Regions from separate parts of the Arthrobacter sp. SAFR-179 genome, predicted to be linked through region 2. Evidence: riboswitches for the same ligand, from Rfam matches in the RefSeq annotation. Region 2 holds a riboswitch; each other region holds the start of a gene.
What was found. A riboswitch is a leader RNA that binds a small molecule or an ion and turns the genes downstream of it on or off. The one in region 2 is predicted to bind thiamine pyrophosphate.
Positions count from the first base shown of each region.

Region 1: linked by a shared signal. The riboswitch ahead of ACR65K_RS10525 (ECF transporter S component) and the one ahead of thiC (phosphomethylpyrimidine synthase ThiC) in region 2 are both predicted to bind thiamine pyrophosphate.
Region 3: linked by a shared signal. The riboswitch ahead of thiD (bifunctional hydroxymethylpyrimidine kinase/phosphomethylpyrimidine kinase) and the one ahead of thiC (phosphomethylpyrimidine synthase ThiC) in region 2 are both predicted to bind thiamine pyrophosphate.

Region 1 covers NZ_JBPFDM010000005.1:76,855-83,802, forward strand. The annotation lists gene ACR65K_RS10515 (iron-containing redox enzyme family protein) at 1-805, opposite strand, end outside; gene ACR65K_RS10520 (heme-degrading domain-containing protein) at 1,005-1,547, opposite strand; TPP riboswitch at 1,631-1,771, shown strand; gene ACR65K_RS10525 (ECF transporter S component) at 1,840-2,463, shown strand; gene ACR65K_RS10530 (ABC transporter ATP-binding protein) at 2,469-4,007, shown strand; gene ACR65K_RS10535 (energy-coupling factor transporter transmembrane component T family protein) at 4,004-4,804, shown strand; gene ACR65K_RS10540 (UDP-N-acetylglucosamine 1-carboxyvinyltransferase) at 4,922-6,445, shown strand; gene ACR65K_RS10545 (glutamate--cysteine ligase 2) at 6,512-6,948, shown strand, end outside.
Region 2 covers NZ_JBPFDM010000001.1:889,996-896,943, forward strand. The annotation lists gene ACR65K_RS04265 (glucose-6-phosphate dehydrogenase) at 1-1,093, opposite strand, end outside; gene ffh (signal recognition particle protein) at 1,178-2,752, shown strand; gene ACR65K_RS04275 (alpha/beta fold hydrolase) at 2,858-3,592, shown strand; gene thiC (phosphomethylpyrimidine synthase ThiC) at 3,589-5,415, opposite strand; TPP riboswitch at 5,411-5,518, opposite strand; gene ACR65K_RS04285 (amidohydrolase family protein) at 5,598-6,680, shown strand; gene ACR65K_RS04290 (VOC family protein) at 6,780-6,948, shown strand, end outside.
Region 3 covers NZ_JBPFDM010000002.1:471,193-478,140, reverse strand. The annotation lists gene ACR65K_RS06585 (vitamin K epoxide reductase family protein) at 1-644, opposite strand, end outside; gene ACR65K_RS06580 (Rne/Rng family ribonuclease) at 1,083-4,502, shown strand; TPP riboswitch at 4,654-4,751, shown strand; gene thiD (bifunctional hydroxymethylpyrimidine kinase/phosphomethylpyrimidine kinase) at 4,759-6,279, shown strand; gene rplU (50S ribosomal protein L21) at 6,543-6,851, shown strand; gene rpmA (50S ribosomal protein L27) at 6,913-6,948, shown strand, end outside.

The DNA.
Region 1 (6,948 bases), on a different contig from region 2:
GAAATCCGTTGCCGTAGAACCGGTTGGGCTGGGAGGAGGTCATTTCGTAGATTGCCAGGTGGCCGGTGATGGCACCGCGGAGCCGCCGGTTCAGTCCGCAGAGGGACATGAGGTTTACCGATGCGAGGGAGACTGCGGGGACGGCATCAACGTAGGCGCCGTAGCTGTCGTCGAGGCCCAGGCCACGCATGGTCCGTGCGAACAGCGCGCTGTGCATCCGCTCGGGGCGGCCGCCGCCGTATTCGTCCGTCTGGATTTCCACGAGTGCGGCTTTGGGCCGTCCACTGAGGCGCGGGATGGCCCATGTGTGGGGATCGGCTTCCTTCAGCTGGTACACGGATTTGTGGACCAGGAATTCCTTGAGCTGCCCCAGGTCTGCCTTCCTGGCCACGTACCGGGAGACGCTGGGGCCGGTGTCCTTGCCGGCGAGGCCGAACAGGACATCGGCTACCTGGTCGCTGGTCATGGCACCGCCGGCGGGCAGTTCGAGGTCCCCGGCGGCCTGCTGTGCGGCGGCGCGAAGGTCCGCCTCAAACGGTTCCTCGAGCAGCCGCCGGACCCTGATCAGCCCCGGCTCCCACTCCCAGTGGTCGGAGACGCCGTCCAGCCCCGAGTAATGGAGCTCGTAGAGGCAGAAGAGGGCCAACTGGATGTCCTCGTCGCCAATGATGTCAGCGGTGGCAGCCACCTGCCGTGCGGCCAGGCGGTACAGGGCGTCCAGTTCTGTCCCGGCGGAGTCCGGAGCCTGCGCCAGGACCGTGAACAGGGCGCTGCTGAGGGGGCCTCTGGTTTCCGGGATTCTCATGGTGCTCCTTGGTCTGCCGCGCTGGTGACGGGAACGAACGCGGGACCGCCCATGGTGAGTTCCATGCCCTGTCCTCCTCGAAACCCGGGGGACAATATAGTAAGCATGATTACTAATAAAAGCTAAGCAGGCTTTGTATATAGGGGTTTTGCTGGGTCCCCCCGTACCCAGCTGCGGACAGTGTTCAGCCAGGCAGTGGTCAGTCAGACAGGGCCGACCCCAGTATGTCGCGCAGCGCCTCCACCACCAGGTCATGGTCCTGCAGCTGCGGCAATCCGGAGACGGTGACCGTGGCCACGGCACCCACGCCGGTGACGTAGATGGGAAATGAGCCGCCGTGGGCTGCATACCGGGACTGGTCGAACCAGGCGTTGTCCTCGATCCTGCCCCCGCCCAGCCGGCCCCGCAGTCCCACCAAAAGTGACGGCACCTCGTACCGGGCGGCAGTGCTCTGCTTGGCCCGGATCCAGTGCCCGTTGTCAGGAGTGGCGCCGGGAAGCGCGACGTGGAACAGTACCTGCTCGCCCTTAGTGATATCGATGGCGATGGGAAGCGACCGCTCCTTGCCCAGTTCCACCAGAAGCAGCCCAAGGTTCAGTGCGTCATCCGGCGAAAAGCCGGGGAAGTGGAGCTCCCGGACCTCCGCCTCGACCCGGGCAACCAGGGCCTCGAGCGACCCCTCGGGCTGGGCGTCGGGGGAATCGGGATCGAACCCGGTCACATCCGGTGGAATGGCGCTCATGGCCTTCAATCTACCCCCGCCCGGTGTAAACTTGACCACGCCCGGAAGGGCAATCAAAAGCCTTACCCAACAAAAAGCAACACTACAAACGACAGGGGAGCGCCGCCGTCGGGCATCCTGGCATCCGCCGGGCACCGCAGGTGGGCGCTGAGAGTGCGGACAGCCGCAGACCCTCGAACCTGATCCGGTTAGTACCGGCGCAAGGGAGTCGAGTTCTCGAAGTGTCGCGGCTGCACGGCAACGGGCCGTCAGCCGGGTCCACTTTCCCCTCCTGTTTCCCAGGAGGATTCCAATGAGCACTGCAGCAATCAAGAAGACCACCAGTAAGTCCTGGCGCGTCGTGGACATCGTCGTCGCCGCGCTGGTGGCCATCGCCGGCGGCGTTATTTTCTGGGCGTGGTCGCAAGGGGCGGCGGCAGTATCCGTGCCGATGAACGCCGCCTACCCGCCCCTGACCGGCATCATTGCCGGCGGATGGATGATCCCGGGCGTGCTGGGCATGCTGATCATCCGCAAGCCGGGCGCCGCACTGTTCTGCGAGACCGTGGCCGCCACCGGGGAACTGCTCATGGGCTCCCAGTACGGCGCCTCGGTCCTCTTCTCCGGCTTCGTCCAGGGCCTGGGCGCGGAAATCATCTTTGCCATCTTCGTCTACCGCAAGTTCAACCTGCCCGTGTCCCTGCTGGCAGGTGCGGCAGCAGGTCTCTTCTGCGGCCTGAATGACTCCTTTGCGCCGTGGGGCTGGAACATCGCGTACTCCGGCGGCGACAAGCTGGCCTATATCGTCTTCTGCATGATTTCCGGAGCAGTCATTGCCGGCGCCCTGTCCTGGGTGGCCACCCGCGGCCTGGCGCGGACGGGAGTCCTGAGCTCCTTCGCCTCGCGCAAGGCTGCCACGGAGCCTGTCTTCTCCTGATGGCAATGGCCCAGGCCACGGCGGTCCGCCCTGCCGCTGTCACCGCCCGCGGGTGGGGATGGCGGCACGCCGGCAGGGCAAAGCCCGCCGTCCACGCCCTTGACCTGGACATCAGCCCGGGGGAGCGGGTGCTCCTGCTCGGCCCCTCGGGCGCCGGCAAGTCCACCCTCCTTCATGCGCTGGCAGGGGTGCTGGGGGACATCAACGACGACGGCGGCGAGGCAGGGGACGCCGACGAGTCAGGTTCGCTCCTGGTTGACGGCGCCGTGCCCCGGACCCAGCGCGGGTGCGCCGGGCTCATGCAGCAGGACCCCGAGACGCAGGTGGTCCTGTCGCGGTTGGGGGACGACGCCGCCTTCGGTGCCGAGAACCTTGCGGTGCCGCGGGAGGAAATCTGGGCGCGGGTGCACGAGGCGCTTGCCGACGTCGGACTGTCCCACCTCCCGCTGGACCACCCGACGTCGGCCCTGTCCGGCGGGCAAAAGCAGCGCCTGGCGCTGGCCGGCATCCTGGCCATGCGCCCGGGCCTGATCCTGCTGGATGAGCCGACCGCCAACCTGGATCCCGCCGGCGTGCTGGAGGTCCGCGACGCCGTGGCGCGCTGCCTAAACAAGACAGGGGCCACCCTGGTGGTGGTGGAGCACCGGGTTTCGGTGTGGAAGGACCTGGTGGACCGGATCGTGGTCCTGCAGCCGGGTTCCGGCACCAATCCTGCCGTGCTCCTGGATGGCCCGCCGGACCGGGTGCTCACGGAGGCCCGTGCCATGCTCGCCGCAGCCGGTGTGTGGGTGCCCGGCTACGTGCCGGCAACCCGCGCCCGCGCCGTTGTCCCGGCGCCCGGCACGGGGAACCTGCTGCTGGCCGCCGAACAGCTGGGTGTCTCCCGCGAACGTCCCCGCCGCCAAGGCTTCCGGAAGATTCCGCCGGTACCGGTCCAGGAAGGCCTGTCCGCGCAGGTCCGCGCCGGGCAGGCCCTCGCCGTCACAGGCCCCAACGGTGCCGGCAAGTCCACTTTCGCGCTCACCCTGGCCGGGCTGCTGGAGCCGGTCTCCGGAAAGGTGTCCGCCACCCTGGACCTCAGCCGCGGGGCGGGCATCGACCCATACCGCTGGAAGGCCGACCAGTTGATTTCGCGCGTGGGGACGGTGTTCCAGGAGCCGGAGCACCAGTTCGTGACCGGCAAGGTATTGGATGAGCTGCTGTTCGGCCCCCGGCACCTGGGCCACGGCGAGGACCGGGTGGACGAACTGCTGGAGCGGCTGCGGCTCACCCACCTGGTGGACGCGAACCCCTATACGCTCTCCGGCGGCGAGAAGCGGCGGCTGTCCGTAGCCACCGTCCTTGCCGCCAGCCCGCAGGTGCTGGTCCTGGACGAGCCCACGTTCGGGCAGGACGCCAACACGTGGGCCGAGCTGGCCTCGTTCCTGTCCGAACTCCTGGACGCCGGCACCGCGGTGGTCTCCGTGACCCATGACGCCGAATTCACGGAAGCATTGGGCGGGACCGAACTGCGAATGGCTGCGGCGGAAGCGGTGGCACCATGAGGCAGCAACTCACCCTGACCGGCAACCATGCCCTCCTGGCCCGCGCCAACCCACTGAGTAAGTTCGCGGCCGTCCTGCTCATCACCGCGGTCCTGGCGCTGTCCATCGACTGGGTGTCGGCATCCGTGGCCCTGGTTTTCGAGCTGCTGCTGTTTCCACTGGCCGGGCTCACCCTGTCCCTGCTGTGGCAGCGCGGGTGGCCGCTGATCATCGCCGCCGCCGTGGGCGGCTGGAGCACGTCCATCCTTGCGCCGGACAGCGGCAGGACCCTGCTCGACGCCGGCATCTGGACCATGAGCGAAGGATCCCTGCAGCTGGGCGTCGGCTTCATGCTGCGCGGCTTTGCCATCGCCCTTCCGGCGGTGCTCCTGATGAGCTGCACGGATCCCACCGACCTTGCCGACGCGCTGGCGCAGAAGGCCCGCCTGCCGCACCGGTTCGTCCTGGGAACGCTCGCCGCGATGCGCCTTGTGGGGCTGATGGCCGAGGAGTGGCAGACCATCGGGATGGCGCGCCGTGCACGCGGCGTGGGTTCGCGCGGAAGCCTGGGCCAGCGGGTCAAAGCGACCCTGGGGCAGAGCTTCGGGCTTTTGGTGCAGGCAGTCCGCCGCGCGTCGCGGCTCGCCGTGACCATGGAAGCCCGGGGTTTCGGCGGTGGCCAACGGACCTGGGCACGCGAATCCACGTTCAGCACGCTGGATCTTGGGGTAGTGGCCGGTGGGGTGCTCGTGGCCGGACTTGCCCTTTTTGCAGCACTGGCTGCCGGAACATGGAACATGGTGTGGCTGGGCAGCTGAGGTTGGCGGTGACCCTGCTGGTGATTTGTATCGCATCCAGCGGGTACAGGCTTTCCAGCGATGCGGCTCGTGGCGCGACAGCAGCCAGAATAACTCATTTATGATATATTTTTGGTTATGACGCAGGAAACCGCTGAGCACGTTGCCGCCATGTTGAGGGACGCCCGCACCGAGAAGGGCTGGACCCAGGGCCAGCTGGCCGCCGAACTCGGCACCAGCCAAAGCGCCGTCGCCCGGATGGAACAGGGCAAGCAGAACCTGAGCCTGAAGATGATCCAGAGGCTGGAAACCATCTTCGACCGCAGCATCGTCAACGTGGGCAAACCGCAGATGACGCACCTCCGCGTGGAGGGCGGCCGCACCCTGTCCGGCGCCGTGGACGTCAACAGCAGCAAGAACGCCGGCGTCGCCCTGCTGTGCGCCAGCCTGATCAACCGCGGCACCACCGTGCTTCGCCGGCTGGCCCGGATCGAGGAAGTCAACCGCATCGTCGAAGTGCTGACCAGCATCGGCGTGGAATGTACCTGGCTCAACGACACGGACCTGCGCCTGCGCCGTCCCGCCGTCCTGGACCTGGATGCGATGGACGTCGACGCGGCCCGCAGGACCCGCAGCGTCATCATGCTGCTGGGTCCACTCCTGGATGAGTCGCGGGAGTACCGGTTGCCCTACGCCGGCGGCTGCGACCTTGGCACCCGCACCGTGGAGCCGCACATGCAGGCACTGCGCCAGTTCGGCCTGTCGGTGGAGGCCACCTCAGGTTTCTACACCGTTCAGGCGCCCCCTGCCGATACCCGCGACCGCTCCTTCGTCCTCACTGAACGCGGGGACACCGTCACTGAGAACGCCATCATGGCTGCGGCGCACCGGCCCGGTACCACCGTGATCCGCAATGCGAGCCCCAACTACATGGTTCAGGACCTGTGCTTCTATCTGCAGATGCTCGGCGTCACCATCGAGGGCGTGGGCACCACCACCTTGAAGATCACCGGCCGGCCCGAAATTGATGCCGAGATTGAATACTTCCCTTCGGAGGATCCCATCGAGGCCATGAGCCTCATCACCGCCGGCATCGTCACCAACTCCGAGGTCACGGTGCGCCGGGTGCCCATCGAATTCATGGAGATCGAGTTGGCCACCCTGGGCCAAATGGGCCAGGAACTGGAAATCTCCGGTGAGTACATGGCCCGCAACGGCCGTACCCGGCTGGTGGATGTCACCACCAAACCCTCCACGCTGCGTGCCCCCGAGGACAAGATCCACCCCATGCCGTTCCCCGGGCTGAACATCGACAACCTGCCGTTCTTTGCGGTCATCGCGGCGAACGCCCATGGCCAGACCATGATCCACGACTGGGTGTACGAGAACCGGGCGATCTACCTGACGGAGCTGAACCGGCTTGGGGCGCAGGTGCAGCTCCTGGATCCGCACCGGATCTACGTCAATGGGCCCACCAAGTGGCGCGCCGCCGAGGTGGGCTGCCCGCCTGCGCTGCGTCCGGCCGCCTGCCTGCTGCTGGCCATGCTTGCCGCGCGGGGAGTATCCGAGCTGCGGAACATCTACGTGATCGAGCGTGGGTACGAGGACCTGGCCGAGCGACTGAACACCATCGGCGCCAAGGTGGAGTACTTCCAGGACTAGCATTCACGGTTCGTCATGAACCGCTGGTGCCCTGTGAATGCGGGGCAAGTATCGCAGAATGTTGGTATGCGTACTTTTGGCGTGGAGGAAGAACTCCTGATCGTTGATCCGGAGTCGGGGGAGCCCCTTGCCCTGGCCGACGCCCTCCTGGCCAACCACCACGTTGCAGCTGATGATCTTCCCGTCGACGCGGAGGTCCACCACACGGGAAGGGAGGCGGATTACGACGACGAGATGGGCTTGAGTGCCGAGCTGAAGCTTGAGCAGATCGAGACGCAGACCCGGCCCTGCCTGGAGTACGGGAGCCTGCTCGAACAGATCCGCGCGGGCCGCTCTCTGGCTGATCAGTCCGCCAGGAGACACGGCGCCCGGGTGGCGGCACTCGCCACGTCGCCGATGGCGTCCACCACCCACACCACCCCGGACCCGCGCTACGCCAGGATGCTGGAACGCTTTGGCCTCACCGCCCAGGAACAGTTGACCTGCGGCTTCCACGTCCACAC
Region 2 (6,948 bases):
GGAGCTGGTTGGGGGAGTCCACCCCGGTGAAGCCCTGGGGCAGGTGAGGCACCGGCAGGAAGGTGACCACCGCTTCCTTGCGTTTGTCCCCCAGGGCCTTGCCCGAGCGGAGGATGAAGGGCACGCCCTGCCAGCGCCAGTTGTCGATGCCCACCTGGATTTCGGCGAGTGTTTCCGTTTCCCGTCCGGGGTCCACGCCTTCCTCCCTGGCATAGTCGGGGACGTCCTTGCCTGCCACTGAACCGGCCGTGTAGCGGGCCCTGCGCGTTGATTCGGTGAAGGGGGCTTTGACGCTGCTGGCCCGCAGGACGGCGGAGACGGCATCGCGGAGGTCGCGCTCGCCGATGGTGGCCGGGGGTTCGATGGCCATGATCGCCATGACCTGCAGGAGGTGGCTCTGGATCATGTCGCGGAGGGCCCCGGCGCCGTCGTAGTAGCGCGCGCGGCCCTCCAGGGCCAGGTCCTCGTCGAAGAAGATCTCCACCTTCTCCACGTGCTGCCGGTTCCACACCGGCTCCAGGAAGTTGTTGGCGAACCTCAGGCCCAGGATGTTCAGGACGGTGGCCTTGCCCAGGAAGTGGTCCACCCGGTGGATGTGGTCCTCGGGGACAAGCCGGGCCAAAGTCCGGTTGAGGGACCGTGCGGATTCCTCGCTGGAGCCGAAGGGCTTTTCCATCACCAGGCGCGTGCCTTCCGGAACCTCCTCCGGCTGGAGCGTCTCACAGGCCGCCTGGCTGATCCTGGGTGGCAACGCAAAGTAGACGGCCACCGGTCCTTCGAGTCCCTTGAGCAGGGCTGCGAGGGCACCCTTGGCCGTGACGTCCACCTGGTGGTACACGGTCTCCTTTTGCAGCAGCTCGAGGGCGTCCTTCCCCGGCCTGTCCGCTGCGCCCGCTGCAGCCGCGAACGAAGACTGGACCCGCTCCCGCCATTGTTCCGGCGTCCACGGATCCGAACCGGCACCCACCAGGGTGAGGCCCTCCGCACGGCCTGCCGCGACCAGCCGCGCCAGGCCCGGCAGCAGGAGCCGGCCGGTGAGGTCGCCCGAGGCGCCGAGGATGAGCAGGGTCTTCACTGTTGTTTGGCTCGTCATTTTGCCAGCATGCCACCTACCGTGCCTGACTTGATACCCTAGATAGTCGAGTCCCGATCATCCACTGAAAGAAGTGCACGTCGCGTGTTCAATTCACTCTCTGACCGGTTGACAGCAACCTTCAAGAATCTCCGCGGTAAAGGCAGGCTTACCGAGGCCGACGTCGATGCCACCGTCCGGGAGATCCGCCGCGCCCTTCTGGACGCCGATGTTGCCGTTCCCGTGGTGCGTGAGTTCACTGGCCGGGTCCGTGAACGCGCGCTGGGTGCCGAGGTCTCGGCTGCACTGAACCCCAGCCAGCAGATCGTCAAGATCGTCAACGAGGAACTCCAGGAGATCCTCGGCGGCGAAACCCGGCGGATCCGGCTGGCCAAGAACGGCCCCACCGTCATCATGCTCGCCGGTCTCCAGGGCGCCGGCAAGACCACTCTGGCCGGCAAGCTGTCCAAGTGGCTGAAGGCCCAAGGCCACAGCCCCATGCTGGTGGCCTGTGACCTCCAGCGCCCCAACGCCGTCACCCAGCTCCAGGTGGTGGGCCAGCGCGCCAACGTGCCTGTCTTTGCCCCGCACCCCGGAGCCACCTCCACCGAGCTGGACCAGCCCGCAGGGGACCCCGTCGCCGTTGCCCGTGCCGGCGTCGAGGAAGCCCGCCAGAAGCTGCACGACGTCGTCATCGTTGACACGGCCGGCCGCCTGGGCGTGGACGCCGACATGATGGAACAGGCGCGCCAGATCCGCCGGGCCATCGTGCCCAACGAAGTGCTGTTCGTCATCGATTCCATGATCGGCCAGGACGCCGTGAACACGGCGCTCGCCTTCGATGAAGGCGTTAACTTCACCGGCATCGTGCTGTCCAAGCTCGACGGCGACGCCCGCGGCGGTGCCGCGCTTTCGGTCGCGTCGGTCACCGGCAAGCCGGTCATGTTCGCCTCCACCGGCGAAGGTTTGGATGATTTCGAACTCTTCCACCCGGACCGGATGGCTTCCCGCATCCTGGACATGGGCGACATCCTCACGCTCATCGAACAGGCCGAAAAGGCCTGGGACAAGGATGAAGCCGCCCGGATGGCGAAGAAGTTCGCCGACCAGGAAGACTTCACCCTCGAGGACTTCCTGGCCCAGATGCAGCAGATCCGCAACATGGGCTCCATGAAGAAGATGCTCATGATGATGCCGGGTGCGCAGAACATCCGGCAGCAGCTGGAGCAGTTCGACGAGCGCGAGATCGACCGCGTCGAGGCAATCGTCCGCTCCATGACACCGCACGAGCGGCTTGCACCGAAGATCATCAACGGCTCACGGCGGGCCCGCATCGCCCGCGGCTCCGGCGTCCACGTCTCCGAGGTCAACGGCCTCCTGGAGCGCTTCGCCCAAGCCCAGAAGATGATGAAGAAGATGGCCCAGGGCGGCATGCCGGGAATGCCCGGGCTGCCCGGTGCCGGCGGCGGTGCACGGAAGAACGCCAAGAACGCGCCCAAGAAGAAGGCAAAGTCCGGCAACCCGGCAAAGGCTGCCCAGGAGCGCAAGGAAGCGGAAGCCCGCCGTGCCAACGCTGCGAAGGCACTGCCCACCGGCGCCGCCTTTGGCCAGCAGGGCGGCGACTTCGATCCGTCCCAGCTGAACCTTCCCAAGGGCTTTGACAAGTTCCTCGGCAAATAAGCACACCCGGCCCAACTAAGTAGCAGCAGATGTCGTTATGAAGGCTCATAACGACATCTGCTGCTACTTACATGGGATGTCAGCGCCGTGGAATAGGGTTGGGACATGTTCAAGCAGAGGGTAGTGTTCGTGCACGGCGCCGGGACTTTTGGCGCCGCTGCGTGGCCGCGCCAGCACGGCATGGCACTGTCCTATGACGCATTGTTCCTCCGCCGGCACGGCTTTGATGCCGTCGCGGAGCCACTGGAATCATCCTTCGCCGAGGACACCGCCATCATCCTGCGATCCCTTGCCGACGATGGCCGCGGGGCCGCCGGCGGCCATGTGGTGGCGCACGCCCAGGGCGCCATCGCGGCCATGATGGCCGCCGTTGAACGTCCGGACCTGGTCTTTTCGCTGACGCTCGTGGAGCCGGCCTGCCTCTCCCTGACGGCAGAGCTTCCGGCTACGGCGGCCCACATCAGCCTGATGCAGCCCCTTTTCGACGTCCGCCACCAACTCGGCGACGAAGACTTCCAGCGCGAATTCGTCCGGCGGGTCTTCGCCACGGACCTGCAGCAGCCCGCCACCGTGGAGGAAAAGAGGTCCGCCCGCAGGCTCCGGCTCCAGGCGCCCTCGTGGGAGGCGCCGCTGCACATCGTTCCCGGTGTGCCCACGCTGGTCCTGACCGGGGGGTGGGAGCCGCTTTACGAGGAAATTGCAGGCTACCTGCGGGAGACCGGCGCCCTGCACCGCGTCGCCGCGGGAGGGCACCGGCCGCACGACTCCACGGACGGGGACCGGGCCATCCGGCAGTTCATCAGCCAGGTCAGCCGGAGCCAGCCCGCCCGGGCCTCCTAGCCCTCAGCAGGAACGCGAAGCTCCGGCAGGTAGACCTTGCCGCCGGCCGCCAGGAACTCTTCGCTTTTCTCCCGCATCCCCGATGCGACGTTGGCCCGGGCCGCCTGCGCCTCCGCGGAGCCGAATTCGTCCCGGATGTCCTGGCTGATCCGCATGGAGCAGAACTTGGGCCCGCACATCGAGCAGAAGTGCGCTGTCTTGGCAGGTTCGGCCGGCAGGGTCTCGTCGTGGAACGCCTCCGCCGTCACCGGGTCCAGGGACAGCGCGAACTGGTCGCGCCAGCGGAATTCAAACCGCGCCTTGGACAAGGCGTCATCGCGTTCGCGCGCACCGGGGTGGCCCTTCGCCAGGTCCGCGGCGTGGGCTGCGATCTTGTAGGTGATCACGCCGGTCTTCACGTCGTCCTTGTTGGGCAGGCCCAGGTGTTCCTTCGGCGTGACGTAGCAGAGCATCGCGGTGCCGTACCGGGCAATTTCGGTGGCACCGATTGCGGAGGTGATGTGGTCATAGCCGGGGGCCACGTCCGTCACCAGCGGTCCGAGGGTGTAGAACGGCGCACCCTTGCACAGCTCCTGCTGGCGTTCGACGTTTTCCCGGACCAGGTGGAACGGAACGTGGCCGGGGCCCTCCACCATTACCTGTACGTCGTACTCCCATGCGCGCTGGGTGAGCTCGGCGAGCGTGTCCAGTTCCGCGAACTGGGCGGCGTCGTTGGCGTCCGCGGTGGAGCCGGGGCGCAGGCCGTCGCCCAGGGAGAAGGCAACGTCGTACTTCGCGAAAATTTCGCACAGCTCGTCAAAGTGCGTGTAGAGGAAGTTCTCCTGGTGGTGGGCCAGGCACCAGCCGGCCATGATGGAGCCGCCGCGCGAGACAATGCCCGTCACCCTGTCGGCCGTCAGCGGCACATAGCGAAGCAGAACCCCGGCGTGGATGGTCATGTAGTCCACGCCCTGTTCGCACTGTTCAATCACCGTGTCCCGGAAGATTTCCCAGGTCAGCGCGTTGGCCTCGCCGTTGACTTTTTCCAGGGCCTGGTAGATGGGAACGGTGCCGATCGGCACGGGGGAGTTGCGGATGATCCATTCCCGCGTGGTGTGGATATCGTCGCCGGTGGACAGGTCCATCACCGTATCCGCGCCCCACTGGGTGGCCCACTGCAGCTTGTCCACCTCCTCGGCGATGGAGCTCGTCACGGCCGAGTTTCCGATGTTGGCGTTGATCTTCACCAGGAAAGCCTTGCCGATGATCATCGGCTCGGACTCCGGATGGTTGATGTTGCTCGGGACGATGGCGCGGCCGGCAGCAAGTTCGCTCCGAACCAACTCCACGTCGCAGTTCTCGCGCAGCGCCACGAAACGCATCTCCTGCGTGATGATTCCCTGCCGGGCATAGTGCATCTGGGTCACCGTCCGGCCGTCGACGGCGCGGCGGGGCACCGGCTGCGCGCCCTTCCACTCCGCCGAGGCAGCACCCCGGCGGACGGCCGAGCGGCCGTCGTCGAGCAGGTTGCGTTCCCTGCCGCTGTAGGCCTCGGTGTCCCCGCGCGCCACGATCCATTCGGCGCGGAAGGGCTGCAGGCCGCGGACGGGGTCGCTTCCGGGCCCGGCAGTGCGGTAGGTCCGGAAAGGTGCGTTCTGCTGCCCGTTGGGTGACGGCTCCAGGGCAATCTCCGTCACCGGCACGCGGATTCCGGACGCGGCGTCGTCGATGAACGCCAATGAATGCGACGCCAGGGACTGCGTCACCTGTGGCAGGGAGTCGGCGCCGGACCTCCCGGCTGACGGCAGGTGGGCAGGGTTCAACTGGGTGTTTTGTGTACTCAAGGGAATACTCACTTCCTTCGCCGGCATTACCCGGACAGGTTCAACGGTCGCAGGCTGCGTCAGCCCGATCTCAGCCCCTGCAAGGGCACCCGTGTGGTCAGGAAAGAAGCTACCACAGGGGCGCGGAAGAGCCTTGTCACATTTGCGGGTGCTAGCCTGTCCGGGCATCGAAAGGAAGCCCGATGGCAGAGATCATTCACTTTCGCGGACCTGTCCTGACCGCACCGGACCGGGTCCGTCATGGACTTTGGTCGGTGGACGGCAAGCTCACGTTCAACCGGCCTGGTGCCGCTCCTGGGCGGGTGCTCGACGGCTGGGTGCTGCCGGGGTTCGCTGACGCCCACTGCCACATCGGACTGGGTCCCGCCGGTCCGGTGGAACCCGCAATGGCCCGGGACCAGGCGCTGGCCGACCTCGACGCCGGAACCCTGCTGGCCCGCGACGCCGGTTCACCTGCCGATACCCGCTGGATGCAGGGCGGCCGGGACTTCCCGGTGTTGATCCGGGCTGGAAGGCACGTGGCCCGCACGCGCCGCTACCTGCGCGGCTTCGCGGAGGAGGTCGAGCCCGAGGGGCTTGTGGAGGCCGTGCGGAAGCAGGCGCGCGACGGCGACGGCTGGGTCAAGCTGGTGGGGGACTGGATCGACCGGAGCGCCGGTGACCTCGCGCCGTCCTTTCCTGCCGGCGTCGTGCGTGACGCTGTCCGGGCTGCCCATGACGAAGGTGCCCGGGTCACGGCGCATTGCTTCGCCGAGGACACGCTGGACCAGATGCTGGACGCCGGCATCGACTGCATCGAGCACGCCACCGGGCTGCTGCCCCGGCACCTGCCCCGGTTCGCGGAGCAGGATGTGCCGATCGTCCCCACCCTCATCAACATCGCCACCTTCCCCGGGATCGCTGCCCAGGCAGAGGCCAAGTTCCCGCGCTACGCGGCCCACATGCGCTCCCTCTGGGAGCGCCGGCTGGAACGGGTGGCCGAAGCCCACGCCGCCGGGGTGCGCATCTTTGCCGGCACGGATGCCGGCAGCGTGATCCGCCACGGCAGGATCGCCGACGAGATCCTCGCCCTGCACGGCGCGGGCCTGCCCATGGAGGCGGCCCTGGATGCTGCCTGCTGGGCAGCCCGCACCTGGCTGGGAGCGGACAACCTGGCCGAAGGTGCGCGGGCCGACGTTGTGGTATGCCGTGAGGATCCGCGGGCGGTCCCGGAAACCATCACGGCCCTGGAACATGTGGTGCTGGGCGGCCGCATCATCAGGTGAGCAGAATGAGCCCGGCACTTGGAATAAATTGAAGCTTCAAGTAATTTTAATTTGTGACAGGCCGCCAACGGGACGGCCTCCAATACAAGGAGCCTTCACATGACCGAAGCAGCCAGCAGCCAGGACCTTCTTCCTGCCGACCTCGCCATGGGCACGGTAATGCTCAAGGTCGGTGACATGAAGGTCATGACCGACTACTACCAGCGCGCCCTGGGCCTCGAGGTGGTGGCTGAGCAGGACGGCGGCCTCTACCTTGGCAGGCTCGGCA
Region 3 (6,948 bases), on a different contig from region 2:
ACCTGGATGAACGCGAAGAAGATGGTGGCCACGACGGCAACGTACAGCAGTGCCGTGATGATCCAGCCGGAATCACCCAGCACCCGGGCGGCCCCCGCGGGCATGGGAATCACTCCGGCAGTGATGTTCCTGATGGTGGTCCACACGAAGAGCGGAATCATGGCCGCCCAGACGATCATGCAGAACGGGCACAGGATGTGGATGGAATACAGCGCCTGCGACCACAGCCAAACGACGAACGCGAAGCCGAGCGTGACGCCCACCTGCAGCCCCACCCAGTACCAGCGGGCGAAGGCGGCGCCTGACAGCAAGGCCATGCCCACCGTGATGGTGATGGCGAAGGCCACGATGCCAATAAACATGTTGGGGAAACCGAACAGGGAACTCTGCCACGTCTGCATGACCTGGCCACAGGAGATCCAGGGGTTCACGTCGCACACTGTGGTGTGGTTGGGGTCCTTGAGCACCTCGAGCTTTTCCAGGACCAGGGTTCCGGAGGCCAGCCAGCCCACGATTCCGGTAATGACCAGGAGCCAACCGAACGGCCGGTTCCGGGCCATCCGCGGAACGCCTGCGGCAGCAGTGGTCTGCGGATTCGTGGCCCTTTCCTGCTCATGGGCGCTGACGGGGGAGATGCTGGGCATGGGTGTTGCGTCCTTTTCGTCCGGTGCTCCTGTGCCTGATTGTAACGCCGCAGGCTGGAGCCACTACACAGCAACGGGATCAGCATCCCCTGCTTCCGCGGCGATCCGGCCCGGATGTGAGAGAATGAACGTGGCTGGAAGCCGATCCACATTCGGACTCCGGTCCGGTGGTATGTTCCCAAGACCGCCAATGATGGGCAGGGCAGGCTTCGGATTCTTCCGGCACTCCCGCCACTCCATTGGGCGGCACCTGGTTGTGGCACGCAGAACAACGGGTTTTCAGAACATCCGCCGGCTCCCACGGGCTGCCGCACCCCACTGACGGTGCGAACCTGGGAGTATCCACTTGACTTCTGTCAACGCCTGCGGGTTTTGACAATATGTGCCCCAATGGGTGCCGGATGTGGCGGTACGTCAGGGGCAGGAGTGTTGCCACATATGGACAATGATCAGGAACTGGCCGTTAACGAAGATGCAGCGGCTGCCGGGGCTGCCGCTCCCAAGAGGGCTGTACGCACCCGCCGCAAAGCGGCTCCCAAGACCGACGATGCGGTGACGGATGCAGTGGCCACGGCCCCGGAGGCCGCTGTCCCCGAAGCAAGCGGCGACGCGCCGGTGGAGGAAGCGGCCAAGGCGCCGGCGCGGCGCACACGCGCCCGCAGGAAAGCGGACGCAGCAGAACCCCTGCCAGCCTTTGCTGAGGAACCAGAAGCGGTGTCCGCCGATGCTGCGGCCCCCGACACTGTTGCAGTGGAACCGGCCGCAACCGCTGAAAGCCCTGCCGCAGTCCTGGCCACTACCGCCACGGCAGAGGCCGAAACCAGGCCCGTTCGCCGCCGTCGGGTAGCCACCCGCAAGGCTGCGTCCCCCGCCGCCGCGACTGCAGCGGAATCCGGAGCAGCGGACTCCGCGGGTGCAGAATCAGCGGCTCCGGAAGCCGCAGCCCAGGTCGCCGCCCCGGAACAGGGTGCGGTACAGGAAGACGTTGCAGCGCAGGAGCAGGTCGCCGGGCAGGAAGCCGTTGCCGCCGCCAAGCAGACCCAGGAGCCCAGCGCGGCCCCGGACATTGCGGCCCCGGAAGCTGCCGGCACCCACGAGCCTGCCCAGGAAACCCCGGCCGGGGACAAGGGCGAGGCCGCACCTGCCGCGGCTGCCAGCCCCTTTGGTTCCCTCTTCCTGGAACCTGCATCCCCCACGTCCGTGCTCTTCCAGGCACCGGACCTCAGCACCGTGGTCCGTCCCGCAGCCCCCGCCGTCGAGGAGCCTGAAGAGGAAGAAACCGAAGACGGCGACGATGCCTCCGGCCGCCGCCGGCGCCGCAGCCGGGGCCGCAGGGGCCGCAGCCGCATCGGCGACGGTACGGACCAGGACAGCGAGGGCGGCAGCGCCGAAGCTGACGCCGAGGACGAGGCGGACGAGGACAACGCCACGCAGCCGGAGGACGGTGTGACGTCCCGCCGCCGTCGGCGCCGCCGCCGCGGGGACCAGGACCTTGAACTCACCGGCGGCGGGGATGACGATCCGCCCAACACGGTCACGAGGGTCCGTGCGCCCCGTGCCGTCACTGAAGCACCGGTCAGCAACCGCGTCACCAGCGTGAAGGGCTCCACCCGTTTGGAGGCCAAGAAGCAGCGCCGCCGCGAATCCCGCGACACGGGCCGCCGCCGCACGGTGATCACCGAGGCCGAGTTCCTGGCCCGCCGCGAATCCGTTGACCGGCAAATGATCGTCCGCCAGCGCGACGACAGGATCCAGATCGCCGTCCTCGAAGACGGCGTCCTGGCCGAACACTTCGTGTCCAAGACACAACAGGACTCACTCATCGGCAACGTGTACCTGGGCAAGGTCCAGAACGTGCTGCCGTCCATGGAGGCGGCGTTCGTTGACATCGGACGCGGCCGCAACGCCGTGCTGTACGCCGGTGAAGTGAACTGGGAAGCGGTCAACCTTGAGGGCAAGCAGCGCCGGATCGAGAATGCGCTGAAGTCCGGCGACACCGTCCTGGTCCAGGTGACCAAGGATCCCGTGGGCCACAAGGGCGCCCGGCTCACCAGCCAGATCTCCCTTCCGGGCCGCTACCTGGTGTACGTGCCCGGCGGCTCGATGACCGGCATCTCCCGCAAGCTGCCCGACGTCGAACGCAACCGCCTCAAGCGGATCCTCAAGGACCGCCTGCCCGAGCACGCGGGCGTTATTGTCCGCACCGCCGCGGAAGGCGCATCGGAGGAAGAGTTGACGCACGACATCAACCGGCTCCGCGCCCAGTGGGAAGGCATTGAAAGCCAGTCCGCATCCACCAAGATCCTGGCGCCCGAGCTGCTCTACGGCGAACCCGACCTGACCATTAAGGTGGTCCGCGACGTCTTCAACGAGGACTTTTCCAAGCTCATCGTGTCCGGTGAGGAAGCCTGGGACACCATCGAGGCCTACGTCACCTACGTGGCGCCGGACCTGGTGGGACGCCTGGAGAAGTGGACCAAGGACCAGGACATCTTCTCCGCCTGGCGCATCGACGAGCAGATCCACAAGGCCCTTGAGCGCAAGGTCTTCCTGCCCTCCGGCGGCTCCCTGGTGATCGACCGCACCGAGGCCATGACGGTGGTTGACGTCAACACCGGCAAGTTCACCGGCAGCGGCGGCAACCTTGAGGAAACCGTCACCAAGAACAACCTGGAAGCTGCCGAGGAAGTGGTCCGGCAGCTGCGGCTGCGTGACATCGGCGGCATCATCGTGATCGACTTCATCGACATGGTGCTCGAATCCAACCGTGACCTGGTCCTGCGCCGCCTGGTGGAGTGCCTGGGCCGCGACCGGACCAAGCACCAGGTTGCCGAGGTCACGTCGCTGGGCCTGGTCCAGATGACCCGCAAGCGGATGGGTACGGGCCTGCTGGAAGTCTTCGGCGAGCAGTGCGAGGCCTGCGCGGGCCGCGGGGTAGTTACCCATGACGATCCCGTGGAGCACCGGCGTGCCAACATCGTGGCGGCCGAGCACCACGTCCAGCGCACGGACAACCGCCCCGAAGCCCGCGGGGAAGCCCACCGCACCGAGACGCAGCGGCCCGACGCCGGCCAGCCCGGAGTCCGTCCCGAGCGGAAACGGCGGCGCGGACGCGGCGGCCAGCAGCCCGAGGCTGTGCCGGCGCCTGCAGTGCACGTCCACACCGTCCTGCCGGACGCTGCGGATGCTGAGCGGCACGCCAAGGCAGAGGCCACCCGGCTTGCCCTGGCGAATATTGCGGCTGCGGCCCATGCCGCGCACCTGCATGACGATGAGGTGGCAGCAACCCGGCAGGCACCGCAGGCTGAGCCTGCGCCGGCTCCCGCAGAGGAGAAGCACGACGCCGATGCCCCGGCACGTCCCGCAGCTGTCCTGACCTTCGGCGGCGAGGAAGTCCCGCTTCCGTTCGTGGAGCACGCCGAGGAGCAGCATCCCAAGCCCGCCCTCACCCTGGACCGGCTGGCGGAAGCGTTCGCCCACCTGGGCCAGCCGGCTTCGCCCATGGTGGATGCGCCGGTCAAAGCCGCAGAGGACGTAAAGGCAGCCGAACCGGCAGCGCCCCAGCAGCAGGCAGGGGGAGCGGCAACCCGCGCCACCCTGGAAGCGCCGGCGGAAAAGGACTACTCCGACCACACCCTGGAGCAGTCCCGGCAACGCAGGCCGCGGCGGCACCGCGCTGCCAGCCGTGCCCAGGGCGCAGCCAACGAGACCGCTGTCCAGCACCACGAGAACGTGCAGTCGACGGCGGCAGGGCATTCACACGCAGCCAAGGCCCCCGACACCGCCAAGGCGGAAGCCGCCAAGCCGGCAGATGAACCCATCATCCTCGGCGTCGGAGTCCCTGCCTCCGAGCTCTAAGCCAAGACAGGACCAACGCGTCACCAAGGAAGTCCCCGCCATGTGGACCATTCCCCCCGAAATTCGCGGGGGAGTGGACCACAAGGCGGGGACTTCTCGCATCAACAGGAGCTGTCACCTTTCCGCCGCGTAGGCCCCAGCCGCTACGCTGGACAGCGACACGGGGTGCCGCGCATAAGGCCGGCTGAGATCCAGACCCGTTGAACCTGTCCGGCTAGTACCGGCGAAGGGATGTCTCTTGTCTTCGACCCTTTCCATGCCCCTGCCAACCGCGTCCCGCGTTCCTTTCGGGCTTCCCGCGGGCCGTGACGTCCCGCGGGTCCTCTCCATCGCCGGTTCCGATCCGTCCGGGGGAGCCGGAATCCAGGCGGACCTCAAAAGCATTGCCGCGCATGGCGGATACGGCATGGCAGCGATTACTGCCCTCACCGCCCAGAACACCCGCGGCGTGCAGTCCGTCCACGTCCCTCCCGCCGCGTTCCTGGCCCAGCAGCTGGATGCAGTCAGTGATGACATCAGTATCGACGCCGTCAAGATCGGCATGCTGGGCGACGAATCGGTGATCCGCGCCGTCCGCGAGTGGCTCGGAAAAGTCCGGCCCGCCGTCGTTGTCCTTGACCCGGTGATGGTGGCCACCAGCGGGGACCGGCTGCTGCAGGAGTCCGCCGAAGCCGCGCTCCGGGAGCTCCTGCCGCTTGCCCACCTCCTCACCCCCAACCTGCCCGAGCTCGCGCTGCTGCTTGGCACGGAGCCGGCCCAAAACTGGGATGCCGCCCTGGACCAGGGCAGGCGCCTGGCCGATGCCACCGGAGCCACCGTGCTGGTCAAGGGCGGCCACCTGGCAGGCCTGGACTGCCCGGACGCGCTGGTGAACACCGCGGGCCTTCTCGACCAGGAGGTGGTGGAAGTGCGGGCGAAGCGGATTTCAACGCGCAACAGCCACGGCACGGGATGTTCCCTGTCCTCCGCCATGGCAACCGTCCAGGCCCGCCTGGGTGACTGGGAGGCGTCGCTGCGGACCGTTAAGCCCTGGCTGGCCGGCGCGCTCGAGAACTCAGGCCAGCTGGAGGTGGGGCAGGGGAACGGACCCGTGCACCACTTCCACCACGTGCCGCCGGTCCTGGCGGAAGGCAGCTTCGCGGCCCGGCTGTGGGCCGAAGCCCGGCAGGACCTCGACGACATCTATGCGCTGGACTTCATCGGCGGACTGGCCTCGGGCGATCTTCCTGAGAAGGACTTTGCCTATTACCTGGCGCAGGATGCCCTTTACCTGAACGGCTATTCCCGCGTGCTGGCACGTGCCAGTGCCCTCGCCCCCTCGGAGGCCGAGCAGCTGTTCTGGGCACGGTCCGCGCAGCAGTGCCTTGAGGTGGAATCGGAACTTCACCGCTCGTGGCTCAGCACCCGCCCGGCCCCGGACGGGCTAGGCCCCGTCACCAAGTCTTATGTGGACCACCTCACCGCAGCGTCGGCGTCGGGCAGCTACGCGGTCCTCGCCGCCGCCGTCCTGCCCTGCTTCTGGCTCTACGCAGAGGTTGGTGCCACGCTGCACGTCCGGTTCCTTGCCTCCGGGGAACCGGCCGGGCACGCTTACGCGGACTGGCTCCGCACCTATGCAGATGAAGGCTTTGCCGAAGCCACGCGCCAGGCCATTGCCATCGTGGATGCGGCCGGACGGCGGGCTTCCGACCATGAGAAGGCCGCGATGGTGACGGCGTTCAAGCAGTCCTGCCGGCTCGAGGTGGACTTCTTCGACGCGCCGCGCCTGCACTCCTGAACCGGGGCCGGCGGGTGAGCCGGTACTATGGTGGGGCATGGTGCGGACGCCGGACCTGAGCTGTGGTACCTATCACAGCAACCCGCCGGGAACCAGCCTCATTTGCGGCCGAAGACAAAATTAGCGTAATCTAGATCTTCGGTGCTTACGCCAACACTTGGGTTATGACCCCACGGCGTTGAGGCACAGCGAGAAACCAGGCTTTTGATAGTCGGTTCCGCACGCAAATTTAGTTATAAACGTCGAGAGAAGTGAGTTCCCAAGTGGTGTACGCGATTGTCCGCGCAGGCGGCCGCCAAGAGAAGGTTTCCGTTGGAGACTTCGTTACCCTGAACCGCGTCGCCGGTGGAGCCGGCAGCACCATTGAGCTGCCCGCACTGCTCCTGGTTGATGGTGACAAGGTCACCTCCGCCGCCGCCGACCTGGCCAAGGTAACTGTTACGGCTGAAATCCTCCAGGACCTGCGTGGTCCTAAGATTGTCATCCAGAAGTTCAAGAACAAGACCGGCTACAAGAAGCGCCAGGGTCACCGCCAGGAACTGACCAAGGTCAAGATCACCGGCATCAGCTAACCTCCGGTTAGTGTTCAGGCATTTCAACAGATTCCCCAGAATTTAGAGGCAGGCATTTCAGATGGCACATAAAAAGGGCGCGAGCTCCACTCGCAAC